3 regions of the Pseudoalteromonas sp. A25 genome follow, and region 1 is predicted to be linked to each of the others. Evidence: predicted binding sites of a transcription regulator. Region 1 holds the regulator's gene; each other region holds the start of a gene.
The links. Region 1 encodes LexA, which represses DNA repair genes until DNA is damaged. Its sites were predicted from a motif close to TACTGTATNNNNATACAGTA; they were not measured.

Region 1 (6,659 bases):
TTAGTGGATGACGACACCGATGATGTTTACCTATTTACAACTGCATGTGAATACATTACTCCAAAGCCAAATCTGATCGTATTACAAAATGGTGAACAGCTTTTGGAATATATAGATACTCACGGTCTCAAGGGAGATAAGCTCTATCTTGTAGACTTAAACATGCCAAAAATGGGGGGGCTAGAAGCCTTAAAGCACATTAAGCAAAGGGGCTTGGTCAATAAGTTATGTATAATTAGTTACACAACATCGAGTCAGCCTTCTGATATTGAACACGCTTTCTCGTTAGGCGCCAAGTCATATATAACAAAACCTAGTAAGGTAGTTGACCTAATTGAGCTGCTCGAAGTGCTTACTAAATACTGGTTCACTTACAATCACTTTGCTAGGAGCAACAATGAATAAATGGCTAATTTATCTTTTAGAAGATAATGAAGATGATATTTACTTAATACAGCAGTTCCTCGTGAACCATAATGGGCGTCATCAGTTTAAGCTTAAGTCTTTAAAAAACCTTGCTACATTAAAATTAGCTACACGGCAATGTTCACCTGACATTCTGCTCATTGACCTCAATTTACCAGACAGCTCAGGGCTCAACACTCTTATTACCGTCAAACACTTCGTGCCAAACATTCCCATCGTTGTGCTCACTGGCGACTCAAATGAGAGAATTGGAGAGCAAACCATCCAGTTAGGTGCTCAAGATTACATTCCAAAACATGAACTAACGAGTTCTCTGTTAGCTAGAACAATCATTTTTTCAAAAGAGAGATTCGAATTGCAGCGTAATCTAGAGAATATGGTTGTAATGGATAAACTCACTATGCTCAATAACCGAGGCTCATTCGATAACGAACTACATAAGTATGTTCAAGATGCTATCAGGTACGATACAAGTTTTGGTTTGCTGTTTATCGATTTAGATAACTTTAAAGCCGTTAATGATGAGTTAGGGCATCAAGCTGGAGATCAGCTCTTAAGAGGCATTGCTGCGAAACTAAAAATGTTTCGTCGAACATCTGATTTTGTAGCCAGGTATGGTGGAGACGAGTTCGTTATAATCGCGCCACATATAGCGGACAAAAACCAACTCATGAAACTGGCACAGCACAAGTATAGCTTACTTGCCGATAATTACTGCATCGAAGGAAGCAACAATCAAATCCATGAAATACACCTAGAAGTGAGTATAGGCGCGGTACTCTTTCCTGATGATGGCGAAACCGAAAGCAAATTAATACAAAACGCCGATGCCTCGATGTATGAAGCAAAAGAAGCGGGAAAACCTTTTCGAATATGCAAGGACAAAGATTGACGAACACATATCATCGTAAATATCAGCTGCTTTCCATCACGCTTTCAGTAGAGCTATGCAGGGCCATAAAAAGCCATCATAAATAGATATTGGATGAGGCTCGTCAATATATCTCTGTATCAAATACTCGGAGCACGATCAAAAAACTTCTGCAATATCAAACCCAGCTATTATTTCGAATAATGCCGACAGCAAGGCCCTCAATCTCAAAAGACTGATACTCCAAATCAACAGTGATTGGCGAAAACTCTTCATTTTCAGCATGTAAAAGCACTTTTTTCCCCGCCTTCTCCAATCTTTTAACAGTTACTTCATCTTCAACTCTAGCAACAACAACCTGACCATTTTCTGCAACTTTAGTACTGTGAACTGCTAGCAAATCTCCGTCTAAAATACCTATATCCTTCATACTCATACCATTTACTCTGAGTAAGTAATCGGCTGCTGGTTTAAATAAGTGAGCATCAATTTGGCAATGCGTTTCTACATGCTGCTGCGCTAAAATCGGCTCCCCAGCAGCTACGCGCCCAATCAGAGGTAGTCCTGGATCTTCTTTCTCTATTTCTTCAACTAATCTAATCCCACGGCTCGCACCAGGCACCATTTCAATCACACCTTTTTTGGCTAGCGCCTTCAAGTGCTCTTCGGCTGCATTCGCGCTTTTAAACCCTAGTGCTTCTGCAATCTCAGCTCGAGTCGGAGGCATTCCCGTATCTTTAATAAACACCTTGATTAGTTCAAATACTTGTTCTTGTCTTTTTGTAAGTGGACGCATACAACTGGTTTTCCATACAGTACATTTACTGTGAGTATATACAGTTAATAGAAAATCGCAATGGGTGAAGGGGAAATATCAAAGTATTATTTCTAAACTAACAATATGCTTTTAAATTCCTTTTATACAAAAAGGTACGGTCTCTGTTTTTTTATCGACTGACCACGTTTATCAGCTGTATTTGAACCTTAATAACGTCTGCTCGATGTTATTTTTGCTATACAGCAAAAGTGTTTCGCCATGCCTACTCATTGTTATTTTTAAAAGATCAATATAGTGTGAGATTCATCTCATTGTCGATGGCGTTTATACAAAGGTAATCATTATGAAAAAAGTACTTATTCCAGTTACTAACCATGCAACACTAGGCACTACAGAACAGGCAAATGGTACCTATGCTCCAGAACTAACGCACGTGGTTCATGTATTGAACAGCAACAGCATTGCGTTTGATATTGCCTCTATACAAGGTGGCAAGGCGCCTCTTTACGGCACAGACATCGAAGGCGATGACGTGAATAGCCAAGTATTAAGTGACTCTTCGTTCAAAGCACAGATCGACAATACCTTAGTCGCTTCACAGGTGAATATTGAAGATTATGATGCGATTTTCTACCCGGGTGGCTTTGGCTTATTATCTGACTTAGCAATCAATAAAGACATTGGGGGCATGGCAGCAAAACATTATGAAGCGGGCGGTATCATTGCAGCAGTATGCCATGGCCCAGCGGCATTATTACCAATTACATTAAGCAATGGTGAGCCTTTACTTGCTAACAAACACGTTACCGCATTTACCCGAGAAGAAGAAATAGACTTTGGCACTATTAATGATATTCCATTCTTATTAGAAGAATCGCTCACTCGTAACGCAGCAAAATACAGCAAAGTACAACCTTGGGGTGAATTTGTAATTGAAGATGACCGTGTCATTACAGGCCAAAATCCAACAAGCGCTCATGCTGTGGGCGAAGCTTTAGTAAAGCTATTGTCATAAGAGCTGAAAATGATAAAAGTACACCACCTAAATCAATCTCGCTCAACGCGAATTTTATGGCTATTAGAAGAGCTTGGCCTGCCCTACGAAGTTGAGCGGCACGAACGTGATAGCGCAACGCGTTTGGCCCCAGCAAGCTTGGCAAAAGTTCACCCACTAAGCAAAGCACCTATTATTGAACATAATGGTTTGGTGCTTTGCGAGTCGGGCGCAATCATTGAGTATATTCTTGATCAAGCACCAAGTGAGTATTTGCGCCCAGAGAAGGGTTCCAAAGCATACTTTCAATACTTAGAGTGGCTGCACTTTGCTGAAGGGTCTTTAGGCTTGCCAATTATTGCCCGTTTACTTATGAACATGGAACAGCGAGATGGCACCAAACCGATGGATGGTTATATCAGCAAAGAGTTAAACCTAGATTTCTCATATATAGATAATGTGCTTGCAAAGCAAAACTACTTCGCTGGCGAGCAGTTTTCTGCCGCTGATATTATGATGACAATTTCGTTAGAAATCGCCGATAGCTTAAATTTACTTGAAGGGCACGATAATATCACCCGCTATCTTGGTGATATGCAAAGTAGAGAAGCGTATAAAAAAGCCCGCGCGTTTGGCTAATGAGTTAAGTTTTCATTATTCAGTTTTAAAGGTTTAAACTCGCGACGCTGTTATGTACAGAGCGCGAGTTTTTCATTTATAAATGCTGGCGTTTTGATTTGCTTTGGACCTATTGTGTTTGCAAAATAGTCAAAGGCGCATTGTCTTCAAACAACCGTGCAAAATACCCCTAAAAGTGGTATTGATTATCACACTGAGTAACGCTGCTTGTATGTGAGGTCCTCACTTTAGCCGATAACTAACGGGGGCATGCTTGAGTACTGTGCTGTTATTGCACACCCATTTCGTCACTCGGTACTCGCTTAGCGTCATTCTGAACTTGTTTAAGAACCCATTACAGGCAAACAATCAGCATTGGCAAAACAGAATGGTTTTTAGGAAGAGAATATGATCACCGCAATAACACAAAAAGACTTTCGCAACTTTTGGCCCACCTTTAAAAACATCATACAAGCACAGCAAACCTACGCATTTGACTCAAACATGTCATTTGAAGAGGCTTATCAACTTTGGTGCCAATCACCACTCAAAGCTTTTGCTTATAAAGTTGACGGTGTAGTTTTAGGCACGTATTACCTCAAAGCTAACGCCATGGGCCCAAGCAGTCATATTTGTAATTGTGGCTATATGGTCAGCGAAGCCGCAAGAGGCCAAGGTATTGCGCAAAAGCTCTGTGAACACTCGCAACGTATAGCCAAAGAAATGGGATTTGAAGCCATGCAATTTAACAGCGTGGTAAGCACCAATGAAGGTGCTATACGTTTATGGCAAAGACTTGGTTATAGCATTATAGGTACAATTCCCAAAGCCTATAAGCACCCACAGTTGGGGTATGTCGATAGTCATATTATGCATAAGTTTCTGGTTTAGTTAAATTAGGACCCAAATACAGTGCATACCACGCGATGAATTGGTTTACAGCTAAGCGCTTAAAGTGTCGACAAGCTAGCTAAAATCTAATCTGATATGCAGCTTGTGATTTTGTCTAATAACATTATTAGTCGCTGTTTGAGAATAAAGAAGCAAGCCGCGATTTTGGCTATTTTTGTTTGTTGTTTATAAACAGAATTTTGAGTGGAATTATAAGGCAATGTAGTATCCGCAATTTTAGGGGGTTATGAACCACTAAAATGGTAGAGAATAAGCTGTCTGGTAAACACTGAAAAGGATAGCACTTTGTCACCTTTAAAAATTTTAATAGATAAACATATTGGTGCTGATAGCCTTTCCGAGATTCAACATTCACTAAATGAACTAAACATTGGACTAGAAATTAAAGAGCGCTCAAGAAAAGGATCATATTTATCTTTAGACTGGGTTTAGTGGTCAATACTTTTCGGTAAATCGGTATAACAGCCTATTTCAGCTTACTGCCGTTGCTCGTTCGTTTAGATAATCGCAGCGAATCCCTGCCCCTATCAACTACTCATCGGCCCTTTGCGTATCGACCTTTCCTAAACGAGCTAATTTTTCAAAGCCTTGAGTTATACCAACCCGCAATAACTGTTATTCTTTTCAAAGGTAAAATACAATGCGGCTAGCGTTAAAAGTTTCTCATTTAAAACAAATAAATAACAAAATTTTTGCCCAGCTACCAACAAGATTTCATAACCTAAAAAGGCCACTTAGTTAAGCGGATTGGTATTACACATTTACAGTTTTCGATAGTCACACGTGTGAATGCCACCATTTGAGGTTTCAACAAACCTTACATACTCGCTCTCAGGGAACATCGATTTAGCCAAAGCTGTCATTGCACTATTTGGAAATCTTCTTTTATAGGCTTCCAAAGCCGACAGTAAAAACTGATTGGTTTCTAAATCAAAATTCTCATAGGTTTGGTTGTTCCAATTTTTTAATTGCTCCGGCGAGGCAAAAAATGGGTTTTGATATTGAGTATACTGGTGATACAGCTCGTTATCAGAGTAAGCCCTTAAATTGAAGTCAATCATCGTCTCTATTGATTTGCCATCTATCTCAACCGAATACAGGTCATAACCCTGCATCGCTGCAACCTCTGCCATCATAATGACAGACGCGAGCGCTGATGTAGAATAACCTAGCGCAGAGTCTCCTCGCTGTGATTCAAAAACTATTGAGCCATCAGCTCTAACTTGTTTATCTAAAATCATAAAATAGCGCGCAATACCTCTTCTAAAGTAGTCATCGTTATTTTCTGTCACTCCCAGCATCATTAGACCCAAATCACCTAACCAGCCTATGTTACCTTGCTCTAATAGCGTCGGCATATCTGAACCTATCGCATGAGCTTGAGATACATATATTTTTTGAGCCCACTGCTCGAAGAAGTTTTGTATCGCCTCAAGTTGAGGTAATTCAATGTCTCGGTGAGATTTTAATGAATGCCAAGCTATGACTGTAGACGGTAGTGCATATCTCAAATTAACTCTTTCAACACCATCAACCGCATCGATATCAGACATAGGTGCATAATTGGCCCATACAGAAAAGTTCGACAGCATGGTATCGAATGAACTTTGTTCTGCGCGATAAACGGCATTTACTCTTTCAAAAGTCATACTATTAGATAGTTCGGATAGGCCGTTGCTAAACACCTCAGTATTGTTTTGTGAAACATCAGAAGACGACACCAACCTGCCTATTGGAAACAAATCAACTGGGCAAAGCTCAAACATTTGCTGCTCGGTTGCGCTAGATAACTCAAGCTGTCTGGCACGTTCATCAACATGAAGCACAGCAGAGTTCACAACGGTATAATCGGTTAACCTTCCGTATCCATAGTTTGAGAACTTTTTCAATTCACAGCCATAATCGGTATTGTTAACTTCTCCTTCGAGGCCACACACTGCCACCCAGTTAGAGCCAGGCTCTAAAAACGTACCAGGGAATTCGTCAACAAATATCTCAACCGACGCTGTCGCTTTATTACCACTTGGATCCGCAGCAGTGAAAACAGCCTCAAACGTGCC
Region 2 (6,659 bases), on a different replicon from region 1:
ACAGTCGCTACCAACGAGCAAACACCTGAAGAGGTAGCAAACCATGGCGAATGAATGGATGCTAGTGAGCTTGCTTGCGCTACCGGTGATCAGCACATTTGTAGCGTATGCAAGCATCGAAATAGTGCGAATATTAGGTCAAAGGCTAAGTTTGGGGTAACGCGATGGTAACTATGGAAGAAACTAAGGTGCGCAGGCAAAGAAAAACCCGCCTAGCGGCGGGTTTTCAAAAACTTAATGCGGTTTATAGCGCGCCTTCGTTTTCAGATAGGAACTTAGCAACACCCTCAGGGCTTGCATCCATACCTGCTTTACCTTCAGTCCAACCTGCAGGACAAACTTCACCGTGCTCGCTATGGAACGCTAGAGCATCTACCATACGTAGCATTTCGTCGATGTTACGACCTAAAGGAAGATCGTTAACTACTTGGTGACGTACATTACCTTCTTCATCAATTAAGAAAGAACCACGGAACGCAACACCAGCTTCTGGGTGCTCAACATCGTACGCTTAACAAATTTCATGCTTCACGTCTGCAACAAGTGCGTATTTCACCGGACCAATACCACCTTCGTTTACAGGAGTATTACGCCATGCATTGTGTGAGAATTGAGAGTCGATAGAAACACCAATTACTTCTACACCACGTTTTTGAAATTCTTCAAAACGCTTATCAAACGCGATCAACTCAGACGGGCAAACAAAAGTGAAGTCTAGTGGGTAAAAGAAGATAACTGCTTTTTTACCTTTGATGTTTTCATGAAGATTGTAGCTATCTACGATCTCGCCATTACCTAGTACTGCTGCTGCTGTAAAGTCTGGAGCCTGACGGCCAACTAATACACCCATTGTTTTCTCCAAATAGTTAGGTTTTTTGTCCAATTGCTTAGCACATATCCATGCACTTAAGCATTGTTAGCTATATTGAGGCAAACTTAAAAAAAACAACCCCAAAAATTGTGGCATCAGTTTATGCTGCCTCTACCAAAAATAACAATCGAATTAAACGATAACTATAATCTATTTTTTTGATGACCCTGCAATATAGGCAAAAAAAAGCCTCGTAAAACGAGGCTCAAAATAGATATTGCTAATCCATAATGTTATCGGGCATTTCACCACGAAGTTGCTGCCAAATTTCGCCCGTTTTATGACCATACTTACGCATTAATGAAATTGCGCCGTCGTGGTTTCTTTCTTCTGCTAGCGCGGTTAAATCTTTATAAAATTGTCTAGCAAGCTCTCTGGTACGAGGATCTGAAAAGTAATGACCACCGATTTTAGAATACAACCCTTTAAAACCATTCAATACCAGAACATAAATACGGTTGTTGCCCGCAATAGCCAGTTGATGGTGTACCCTATAATCGTATTCAGCAAACGCCTCTGCTGAATCTTCTAATTCATCGCTTTTTGATAAGATGTCTATAACAGACTCAGGATTAAACTTAATTGCAGCACGTGTATAAATAGCACTAATATTAGTACGAGCAGACAATAACTGATCGGTTAATTCAGGCATTTTGTCTTCGTCAAGGCGAGCAAGTGTCTCTAAAATGTTTAATCCTGATGTTTCCCAAAAATTATTCACTCGAGTTGGCTTACCATGCTGAATAGTCAACCAACCATCACGAGCAAGACGTTGAAGTACTTCACGCAAAGTAGTTCTTGTAACGCCAATTAGCTCAGACAATTCTCGCTCTGCGGGTAAAATAGAACCAGGTGGAAATTCTCCATTCCATATAGATTCAACAATATACTCCTCAGCAAATCCGGCTGGGCTTTTGGCTTTGAAAATTCTCATTTAGCACCACTTTTTTAGAATATGTGAACGCACTCTCTGCAATCCACTGATTGTACCAGATGATTTCCAACTAACAAGCAAAGAAGATGATTCAACTAAGCCATTATCTGTAACGAGATTAGTTGCAGTTCAAATAATTTATGGCTCATAATAGCGACCTAAATAACATTGAGGAGTTGATATGAATTGGCTTAGCACCCTGTCATCGTCTAAAAAGGCATGGGCTTTACTTGCTTTGAGCGCAGCATTATTTGAAGTCACAGCACTATATTTTCAATACGTTATGGGGTTAGAGCCATGCATTATGTGCATATATCAACGTACAGCCATGCTTGGGTTGCTGGCAGCAGGTATTGTAGGATATTTCGCTCCATCAAACTGGCTATGCAAAGGCGCTGGTTTTGCGATTTGGGGAGTCAGTAGTATCTGGGGGTGGCTTATCGCTCGTGAACACATTGATATGCAAACCACCACGGATCCTTTCGCCTTCACATGTGACATCGTTCCGAACTTCCCTGCTTTTATGCCATTGCATGAGTGGTTCCCGGCATTTTTTGCAGCAACTGGTGATTGTGGCAATATTGATTGGTCATTTATGGGCTTAAGTATGCCAGGTTGGATGGAAGTAATATTTGGGTTCTACAGTTTAGCCTTTATTGTAGTGATAGCCTCAACCGTGTTGGTGAAATCAAAATGAATTTGCGTTTAAGTACAATAAAAGCGCTTGATGGCTATAAACTCAGAGATAGACAGCAAATACTAGCAATTGCCTTAGAAACATTACCCAGCACAAAGAAAGTGCTCTTACGCATTGCGAAGTTAAGTGTACTCACTCCTTTTTTCATTGCCTTAGCCTATTTTGAGGGCTGGACTTTACTGCCCATTTTATTGGCCGCCGGGCTAAGTTACCCTTTATTGACTACACCTATTGAAATAGCATTCGCAAAAACAAAATTTGAAGAAGCAATCGAGCAATTCAAATCAGACCAAACTTAATGGGGCCAAACGGCCCCTCGTTTTTTAAAAACGTATTTTTCCCTCTAATTTAGCGGCAATATTAGCGCCTATCCCTTTAACTTGTTGTAATGAATCCAAACTATCAAATCTGCCATATTTTTCACGAAAGTCGATAATTGCTTGGGCCTTTTTCGCTCCAACCCCAGGCAATGTTATCAACTGCTCAATATTAGCGGAGTTTATATCGATTATTTGTGAAGCTGGCTCTACCAAGTGAAAAGACTCCGTGTCTTTAACTTCTTGAGCGGCTGAATTAGTGCTAATTCCAACACCAATAATAAGGGTTACAACAAGTAAAATTGTTTGCATCATAGTAGTTCCTTAACTAGTTTCGTCCTTTGAATATTCCAATGTAACGCTCTAAGTTCATCACAATGGACTTTAAATAAAGAAAACCATTCAAGGTTTGTCAAGGATGATTTCACAGCAACCCTATTTATATTGCTTTACATTCGGACATGCTAATTCATGGAATTGTAATTAATTAACGCTTGCATAATACCACACAAACATTTACTGTATAAAAAAACAGTGTTTAGCAGGAGTGATCATGGCTGTTATTGTTAAGTATGTGGTTGAAAGAAACGGAGTCGAGCGCATGACCTTTACCAGTAAAAAAGAGGCTGATGCATACGACAAAATGTTAGATGTAGCTGAGTCTCTTGAACAAATGCTCACTAAAGTGGACGTACCTTTAAGTGAACAACAAGTTGAGTCTTTGGCCCTAGAAATTGCAAAACAAAAAGATGACTTTTTAGCTGTTTTAAAAGGTGCTAAGCCAGCAGCAAAACAGGTAGCCGTAAAAAAAGAGAAGCCCACAGCTGACACAGATAAAGTAGCGAAACTAAAAGAAGCATAACTTTTTAAATGACAATAAAAAAGCCGCATTTTGCGGCTTTTAATATGACTATTACTTATTTCAACACAGCTGCGACTGCATCTGCAAAGTAGTTAATGTTAGCATGGCTCACACCAGCTACATTCACTCGTGAAGAACCAACGATATAAATCGCATACTCTTTTTGTAAACGCTCAATTTGTTCTTTATTAATTCCTAAGAACGAAAACATGCCGTTTTGGCGATCAATAAAAGTGAAGTCTTGAGCAACACCTTTAGCAGCTAAGCTATCTTTAATTAAAGTGCGTAAACCGTTAATACGAGTGCGCATTTCATCAAGTTCTTCGTGCCACATTTGCGTCAGTTCATCACTGCTCAGGATCGTATTTACGATATCTGCACCGTGTGCAGGTGGCATTGAGTAGATACTACGCACCACACTTAGCAATACCGAATTTGAAATATCAGCCGTCACAGCATCTTTTGCTATCAAAGAGCAAGCACCAACGCGCTCGCGGTATAAACCAAAGTTTTTAGAACATGACGAGCAAATAAGCATTTCTTCAACACTGTCAGCCAGCAGACGAAGTCCTTTAGCATCTTCATCTAAACTGCTTCCAAAACCTTGATATGCAATATCGACTAATGGTGTAAATCCGACTTCTTTAGCAAGTTCAGCTACAACTTTCCATTGTTGCTCATTTAAGTCCATACCGCTTGGGTTATGACAACATGCGTGAAGTAATACAACATCGCCTTTTGGCACTTGCTTTAACGTATTAATCATTTCGTCAAATAATAGCCCCTTATTCTCATAATCATAATAAGGGTACTCTTTAACGTTTAAGCCAGCTGCTTCAAATAAGCTAATATGGTTAGCCCAAGTTGGTGTAGTTACCCACACAGTTGCATTCGTGTTACAACGCTTAATAAACTCTGCAGCAACACGCAAAGCGCCAGTGCCACCTGGGGTTTGTGCAGTACGAACCCGGTTTGCCAACAAAGCACTGTGCTCGCCAAGTAGCAATGACTCCATTTTCTGACAAAAATCTAAGTTACCCGCCAACCCAATGTATGACTTGGTTTTCTCATTTTCTAGTCGAAATGCTTCTGCTCGCTTCACCGCACGCAGTACAGGTGTATCACCCTGTTCGTCTTTATAAACCCCAACACCTAAATCAATTTTGTTCGGGTTTGTATCTTGCTTATAAGCTGCCATTAAGCCAAGGATAGGATCTGTAGGTAGTGGTTTTAGTTCACTGAACATGGGTCATCTCTTATTTTATGTTATATCAACAATAGTCATGCTGCTCATGCACTAGAAATTGTCGAACTATGGGGTTTAAACTCGGCTCATATTAACATAAATATTTGCCAAAACGAGCGTAATCACTCAGGTAGATATCGAGGGATTTTAATACATACCGCAATTAGTAAAGCTAATACATTCGGTGTAAAAAAATCTTTGCTAAACACTTCTGCATCGATAATACCAATACAGTTGTTTGTGCTATCAAACAATGGTAAGCAACTCTCAGACTGCACTTTTGGGTCACAAGTATAATACTCTCCACCGCCAGCAACATACTCCTGCACATCATTAATAACTCGTGCTTGAGCGCTCATCACAACTTGCACATTGTTACTCGTTGCTGCGAACTGTTCATTTATTGGAAATAATGGGCGACTGGGTGCCCCACAATAAGCAAGCTTGAGTAATTGCTGACCTTGGGCTGTTTGTCTCGTTTGATAAATGCCAAACCAGTCAACATCAGTAACTTGTTTTACAAATGCGACTATGGATTGTAATCGGCTTAAAGCACCATTTGATTGGTCATTATATGCAAGAAAAGAGCTCAGCTGGAAAGGTTCATCCTGAAGGTGACCAAATAGACTACACGCCCCCCCTTCTCCAAGCTCAGGAATAAGGTATGACCATATCGCGTCATGAGCGTTACGTTCATCATTTAAAAACTCATCAAGTTTACCAAGCGCAAGTTCTACTGTTTGCGGGTCTACCGACAATCCAGTTCGAGAAAGGTATAAAGAAACCATCTAGCCATCCAAACATCTTTTTGGATAGACTAACATGTGAATAGATCTTTTAAAATAGTATTTACTGTAATGAATAAACAATTGTGACTTCATTACCAGAGCTATTGAACCTTATTTGCTGGGCTATTTCATGTAGTAGACTAATGCCACGGCCATGCTCTTGTTTTAAATCAGCATCATATTTTGTTTTTTGCCGAAAACCTTTACCGGAGTCACGAATAGTAAACGAAATAGAGTGCGTTTGGGGAGCGTACTGCACACGTACTACAACGGATGCATGTTTAAGGTTGGTTAATGCTTCTGCTCGCTGTTGATAAAACTCCAAAAAGCCATCATCACTATCTTTTATGTTTGAATCTAAACCCAAAACACCATGATCGACCGCATTATTGTATGCCTCAGAAAGCAACAAAAATATATTTGACCTATGTTCTCCCACTCCCTTAATTTTACTCAAGGTATCAACTAACTCGAGCACAGGATCTGCGCTAACAATATTGGTTTGGTCAACGTCAACTGTTAACTCAAAAGGTAATGTCGAATATTCGATAGGGGCTTTACAAATCGCTTTGTTGGGTAAGCAATTAATAATTGCCACACTTAAATCGTCTTGCTGAGCACTGTGTTCTGAGAATTGTTGTGTGTAGTTAACTATCTGCTCAGTCGAAATATGTACCATGCTTTTTAAAGCATGCTTTAGACGCTCTTCACCAAACATTTCTCCTTGGTTATTCTCGGTTTCAATAATACCATCAGTGGCCATCACCAACCTTTTGGTCGCATCAACTTCTAAATGAATCGTGTTACGTTCAAATTCATCACTATCCAAGATACCCAAAGCCATATGCTGTGATTCAAGGGTTTTAATTACATTGCCTTGTTCATCGATCAAGTACAGATCTGGTATCCCCCCTATCCAAACAGAAAGGCTCTTACCAGACTCA
Region 3 (6,659 bases), on a different replicon from region 1:
TTACCTTGATCAGGCAAGGTATGCTCATTCGCGACTGCTTTGATCCCCTCAACTTTTGACAAAATCTCTCGGGCGATGTTAATAATTTCATTGCCCGCGTTTGTCACATGCGTAAGGTGCTTGCCGCTACGGCCAAATATTTGCACACCTAACTCATCTTCTAGCATCCTCACTTGCTTGGATATGCCTGGCTGCGATGTATAAAGACTTTCAGCTGTTGCTGATACGTTTAAATTATGGTTTAAAACTTCTACGATATATCTAAGTTGTTGTAATTTCATAGCTTATTTTTCTTATTAGTTTTTACAAGGCAATGATCACAGCGCGCTACTAGTTTCAGCTTGGGATAGAGCCAATCTTAGTTAGGCTAGCATATTTACTGCAAACGAGATAGCTCTGCTTGCTAGATGATTGTAAACACATAAAATGATTTGATTGGTCTATAATGATAAATAATGATTTTTTAAAAAAATTTCATCCATATGAACGCAAAGCTGTTCAGATTGCAATTAATTGATGTAAGATAAAAATTCATGTTTTGAGTCGTGGTCTAAGAGAAGTCAGTTATGTTTGTTTCTATCATTATTATGTTGATTGTTGCTTTGATCGTTATAGCGGTGTGGGTCAGTGCAGTTCAGCAACACAGAGAGAAGCAAGAGGCTGAACGCAGAAAAGAGCTTACAAAACAGAAAAAAATCATTGAAGAATCGGAAGACATTATTGTAAATAGCTGCAATATACCTATGTCAGAACTTGTGACAAGAGTTCTTCAACGCCGAGTATATGATGCTCTATGTGTAATGGTAGAGCTGTCTCCAACTAATAAAGAATTAAAAAACCGCCTCAACGATGCAAAAGAAAGGTTAAATACTCAGCTTGACCCCGATGCCCAAGCTGATAGCTTAAATTTACCTGAGGCAGACAAACAACTCATTGCTTTAGTTCAAGGAATTAAGCGCCTAAGGCACGTTATTCGCTCCGAGCACTCTAAAGGTAAGGTAGACACGCAACTTTTTGTTGCAGAAGATCGTCGCTTAGAAAAGCTACAATTGCGCATCAATGTGGAAAGCCAGATTAAGCGTGGCGTATCAGCACGCACCGCCAACATGGTTGGCTCAGCTCGTCAGTATTTTGAAAAGGCCTACGCAACAATTAATGCTGTAACCTACAGTGATGAATACGTTACAGAAAGAAAAGCCCAGCTAGAAGCCTATTTAGAAGAAATAAGTACCGAGCTAAAAGCCTCTAATGCGTCGTCAGTTAAGAAGAAAAAAGAGCAAGAACAAGACGACCTAGATGTGTTATTTGCCCCTAAGAAAAAGTGGTAGTATTACCACTTAATCAGTCTATCTTAGTCACTCTAGTGAAAACTTCAGTACAAACAATGCAGTCAAAAGCCAAACACTTGCGCTGACCTCCTCAGCCTTTTTGCAAACGACTTTTATGGCAGTATAAGCGATAAAACCAAGCGCAATTCCATGTGCAATAGAAAATGTCAACGGCGTCATTAACAGCACCACACTAACTGGTATTGCGTCGCTCATGTCATCCCAGTTCACAAATTTTAGATTTTGTAGCATTAGCACCGCAACATATAATATTGCACCAGCGGTCGCATATGCAGGCACCATTTTTGCTAGGGGTGCGAAAAAGGTCATCAGTATAAAGCATATGCCAACCACCACCGCTGTTAACCCTGTTTTACCCCCAACTGACACACCAGATACTGATTCTATGTAAGAGGTAGTTGTCGAAGTGCCAAGCATTGAACCTGCAATTGTCGCACTACTATCAGCACTTAACGCCCGGCCGAGCCTTGGCATTTTGCCTTGCTCATCAGCCAGACCGGCTTTATGTGTTACAGCGACCAAAGTGCCCGAAGTATCAAATAGATCCACAAATAAAAAAGCAAACACAACACTTAACATAGATAACTCAAACGCACTTGCGATATCAAGCTCCATAAGTGTTGGTAATATGCTAGGTGGCATGGAGGTCAACCCTTGGTAGGTTATCAACTCGAGACTCCAAGCAGCTCCCGTAACAAGCATTATACTGATAAGAACACCGCTTTTTATGTCTCGGAACATGAGTGCTGCGATGATAAAAAAACTAAAAATTGCGAGTAATGGCCCTGCTTGTGTAATGTCGCCAAGTTGCACTAAGGTAGCTGGATTTGCAACGATGATCCCTGCATTTTTGAGTGCTATTAATGCTAAAAAGGCCCCTATACCAGTGGCAATTGCCTGCTTTAAAACGAGCGGAATTGCTTGTATAACCCACTCTCTAATTTTAAAAATACTCAATAGCAAAAATAGACAACCAGATAAAAACACCGCTCCTAACGCTGATTGCCAAGAATGTCCCATACCAAGTACAACACCATAGGTGAAAAAAGCATTCAGCCCCATACCCGGCGCTAAAGCTAATGGGTAATTGGCCCAAAAGCCCATAATAAAACAACCAATAGCCGCCGCGATACAGGTAGCAACAAATGCTGCACCCATATCCATACCAGCCTGGGCGAGCATAAGCGGATTTACAAAAATGATATAAACCATAGTCACAAAGGTTGTTAAACCAGCCAGTACCTCAGTTTTAATACTCGAGCCCTGTTGTCGAATGGCGAAAATGCGTTCTAACATATCAATGGTTATAAATTGGAAACAAGTGTTTGGATTTTAACATAAATCACTGGTTTATTCGGACAATTTCGTTAAAATTCAACTACACTTCTAATAAGTTTATTATTGCGGTTAGACTATGGAACGAGAACAATTTGAAAATTCGGCCAGCCAAGATTTGGAGCAACAACTGCTCAACGTGCTTAACTTTGTTACTGCGCCGATAAACAGTGATGCACAGCTGCCTGAAGATAACGATCCACAAGCCGCACTTAAAAAAGGCCTTTACTACCTAAAAGAGCAGGCGTATCCGCTGGCAGCTAAATGGTTTCGCATGGCTGCAATGTCGGGCAATAATAAAGCGCAGTTTTATTTAGGCTTGCTGTTTGTCAAAGGTCAAGGCGTGCCGCAAAGCCCTTTCCACGCTATGGCTTGGCTGGTACTCGCCCAAAGCCAAGGTATGGAAGCTGCTGATGCGATGATTGAGCAACTCAAACCTCACCTATCTACCAAACGCATTAAAGATGCCCATTGTTACGCCGCCACATTGTACGAGCAAATTCACCAACTCTCATTTATTAAATCTTAATCCTCCCATAAAATTAGTTTTTATTTATCAAATACATGAAAAGCAGAGTGAAGTTTAGCTCTGCGCTTTGATTTGCATTTGTATAAAAAACTAACAATTTTTCCTTGCATCTAATTACTGTATAAACTACTGTATACACATACTGTATATAACACCAGTGAGTTGATTATGTTACACGCAAGTTCAGTTTTAAAAGCACCATCAGATTTAGCGCAGGCAGCTGTTACTAACCATCATGTTGTAAAAACATCTGATGACATATGTGCTAGCTTAGAGTTATTGAAAATTGTTCATCAATGTAATCAAAAGAAAGGCTGGACATTATTAATTGCCCCAGACAATGTTCCCAATAAGGCAATGATGGATAGCTGTTCAATTGACGCAAGTAAACTGCTAGTTATCAGGAAAAAGCACATTCTAGACCTTAATTATGTTCTTACATCAGCCTTAAACAATGGTAATTTTGCAGCAGTGATCACTTGGACTGATATCCTTTCTCCTAGTGAACTTGCGACAATGCGCTTACCCTCTTCAAATACAGAAATTTATTGCTTTTCTAAAACCGTTGATAAAGAAACATGTACAATAAGCACATTGATGTCTTAACTTTGTAAGAGCTTATGTGTTATTGCTCAAGTAATACCCCTTTTGAAGAATGTTGTGGGCCATTCATTAACAGCTCACACCTACCCACTACTGCCGAACAACTAATGCGCTCTCGCTACAGCGCTTACTGTACAAAAAATGCGGAGTATATAAGAGCAACCTATGTTCAAAATGAACAGCAACACCATAGCGTTGAAGATATTTTGGCATTTGCCGATGTTGCTCAGTTTATTAAGTTGGAAATAATCGATACGGGCAGCACCTCTGAAGCAAGCTATGTGGAATTTAAAGCAACTTATATTGCTGAAAACAAGGTTTGCATGCTTCACGAGAAATCTTTGTTTGTTAAGGAGTCTGAGCAGTGGAAGTATCTGGATGGTACAATTTTACCAACTTTAGAAACTAAAATAGGCAGAAACGACGAATGCCCGTGTGGCAGTGGTAAAAAATATAAAAAATGCCACAGCAACTAAATTTAAGCGCTTAGTTGCAATGCACTTTGCATGTGCCCACCCGCTATTTGGTCGTAAAAGCCCGCTGCATTCATAGCGGGTTTTTCTTCGACCGAATGACCACTTTTTACCGCTTCTAAGCGCTTTCTCACAGCAATATCGCAGTTGTCTACAACAACCAATGGAATGTGCGTCTTATCATTACGAACGGCTAGGGGCTCTGGGCGTAAGCAGTCTTGTAATTTCAATGATACTAAACTGCTTTGCTCAAGCACTTTTGCATTGTTTTGACCAATCAATATATCAAATTGTTCAGGCGCCAGAGCGCGTTGTGGGCCAATTTGTAATTCTTTTTTTAGGGCGTACTCTGATAAATCAGCTTCATCTGCTTGGGTTTCAGGTAGGTGAAACTGGCTAAAATCTAATGCATCTTGAGAAAGCATTGCCAATAACATTGCAAAGTCTGCTCTGCGATGCTCAGCCACACTGACTGACAAAGCGCTACCAAGCTGATCTTCTCTGGTTAAGACTGCATCAAGTTGCATAGAGTTTCACCAATTAATTACGAATCTATGCTTTTATCGGCATTTTTTAAAATTTCTTTAGCAGTTTTCTTTACTTAATAAGAAACTTTGATATTATCACCGCCGTTGTTTAGGAGGGGTTCCCGAGCGGCCAAAGGGATCAGACTGTAAATCTGACGGCACTGCCTTCGCTGGTTCGAATCCAGCCCCCTCCACCACTTTTTATTGCTTTCATTATCCCTTTATTCTTTATCTATAAATAACTGTTTGCCGTTAACTTTGAACCAATTTACTGCGTCTTTGTAATTACTGTCGTACTCAGCTACCAGTGACCAAAACGCGCTGTTATGCGCCATTACATGACAATGAGCTAGTTCATGTATCAAAACGTAATCAATCATTCGTTTAGGTGCACCTGCGAGTAATACGTTAAAGGTAAGTGCTTTTTGACTCGAACAACTCCCCCAGCGACTTTTATATTCGCGAAATTTAACACTTTCAACCGGTGCGTTCATCTGTAAGCTCAAAGCATATAAGCGGCTATCAATATAGTATTCAAGTTCAGTTGCTAACAATTGCAATAACGCCTTACGAATTGACTGAATTGTTGATTTTGCCGTTGTTCGTATGACCACTTTTTTTAGTTGATGGTCGATACGTGAAGACATTTTACTATCACAAATAAATTCGTATTCATCACCAAAAACACACACTTTGCCACTATGCCAAGGAGCTTGTTGCTGTGCGCCCTTTGCAATAATTTGCCGCTGCTTTGCTACCCACGCTTTTTTTGTCGCAAGCCAACGTTCAATACCGTTGATGCAGGCACCTTGTGGCGCATAAACCAAAATCCCTTGGTCGGTGACTCTTAAGGCAATTGTTTTGCGTTTTTTACTGAGTTTTAGTTGATATTCAAACATATTGATTTTAAAAAAATTACATCGCTTCCATTCTACCGCGCTAATTAGCTGCTAATCTATTAAAATAAATAGGCAAAAGGATCAGGTATCTATGAGTGATAAACCCAGTTGTCAGTATAAATCACCCGATGGCCACCAATGCCAGGAAATCGATATGGGCTCCGGACTTTGTTTTTGGCACGATGCAAAATTCGACAAAAGTGGTTTAGAGTTAACCCATAAACTGGAGCGCTACGCAAAACGAGGTGGCTTGCTGCAAGGCTTAGAACTAAAACGCGCCAATCTTGAAGGGCTTAACCTGGTTAAGTTTGGCGATCACAGCGGCTATGACTTGTCTTACAGTAATTTTTATCGAGCCAATTTAAAGGGCGCTCATTTATTCAATAATACCTTTCGTGAAGCCTCTTTAATGAAAGCCGATCTTAGAGAAGCAAATTTACATTGCTGCCATTTAGAAAAAGCCAATTTACTGGGACTAAAGCTCGATAACACACGCATTGACAATTTATACCTTGGCGACAAACTTCTCCAAGAGCAGCAAGGCTTTATCGCTTTAAAAGAAAAACGAACAGAAGATGCTAACGATCTATTCCTGCAGTCTGAGGAAATATATCGCTTACTACGTAAAGGCGCTGAGCAACAAGGTTTATTTGAAATGGCGGGTAAGTATACTTATCAAGAGCTGCGCATGCGCCATCAACAGTACCCAAAAAACTCTCAGCGCAGACTCGTATCCAGTTTTATTAACTTACTCTGTGGTTATGGTGAAAAACCCGAAAATGTTATTCGCTTTAGTTTAACGATGATCGTGGTGTGTGCCATTTTATACTTTTTGTTTGGCGTTACCTACGACACGCAAATTTTACAGTTCAATCCTTCCAATTCGATACAAGAAAATATCAGCGCGTTACTGAACAGTTTTTATTTCAGTGTTGTTACTTTTA

Region 2: the regulator LexA is predicted to act here: its motif matches at 3,337-3,356, upstream of GDK41_RS05135 (YebG family protein).
Region 3: the regulator LexA is predicted to act here: its motif matches at 3,341-3,360, upstream of GDK41_RS06190 (SulA-like leucine-rich domain-containing protein).

The regions. Positions count from the first base shown of each region.
Region 1 is NZ_AP021847.1:364,022-370,680, forward strand. Features, by position in the region: gene GDK41_RS18180 (response regulator) at 1-405, shown strand, start outside; gene GDK41_RS18185 (two-component system response regulator) at 398-1,318, shown strand; gene lexA (transcriptional repressor LexA) at 1,476-2,093, opposite strand; gene GDK41_RS18195 (type 1 glutamine amidotransferase domain-containing protein) at 2,419-3,090, shown strand; gene GDK41_RS18200 (glutathione S-transferase family protein) at 3,100-3,708, shown strand; gene GDK41_RS18205 (GNAT family N-acetyltransferase) at 4,096-4,578, shown strand; gene GDK41_RS18210 (alginate lyase family protein) at 5,361-6,659, opposite strand, start outside.
Region 2 is NZ_AP021846.1:1,151,938-1,158,596, reverse strand. Features, by position in the region: gene GDK41_RS05165 (hypothetical protein) at 1-54, shown strand, start outside; partial or broken gene GDK41_RS05160 (peroxiredoxin C) at 245-850, opposite strand; gene fadR (fatty acid metabolism transcriptional regulator FadR) at 1,092-1,805, opposite strand; gene dsbB (disulfide bond formation protein DsbB) at 1,987-2,502, shown strand; gene GDK41_RS05145 (DUF6170 family protein) at 2,499-2,801, shown strand; gene GDK41_RS05140 (ComEA family DNA-binding protein) at 2,826-3,134, opposite strand; gene GDK41_RS05135 (YebG family protein) at 3,373-3,681, shown strand; gene GDK41_RS05130 (amino acid aminotransferase) at 3,737-4,927, opposite strand; gene GDK41_RS05125 (GAF domain-containing protein) at 5,050-5,715, opposite strand; gene GDK41_RS05120 (fused response regulator/phosphatase) at 5,777-6,659, opposite strand, start outside.
Region 3 is NZ_AP021846.1:1,371,392-1,378,050, reverse strand. Features, by position in the region: gene cysB (HTH-type transcriptional regulator CysB) at 1-281, opposite strand, end outside; gene GDK41_RS06205 (hypothetical protein) at 567-1,328, shown strand; gene GDK41_RS06200 (NCS2 family permease) at 1,356-2,645, opposite strand; gene GDK41_RS06195 (tetratricopeptide repeat protein) at 2,764-3,213, shown strand; gene GDK41_RS06190 (SulA-like leucine-rich domain-containing protein) at 3,382-3,819, shown strand; gene GDK41_RS06185 (YchJ family protein) at 3,834-4,292, shown strand; gene GDK41_RS06180 (VC2046/SO_2500 family protein) at 4,295-4,816, opposite strand; tRNA gene GDK41_RS06175 (tRNA-Tyr) at 4,929-5,013, shown strand; gene GDK41_RS06170 (M48 family metallopeptidase) at 5,038-5,715, opposite strand; gene GDK41_RS06165 (ion channel) at 5,807-6,659, shown strand, end outside.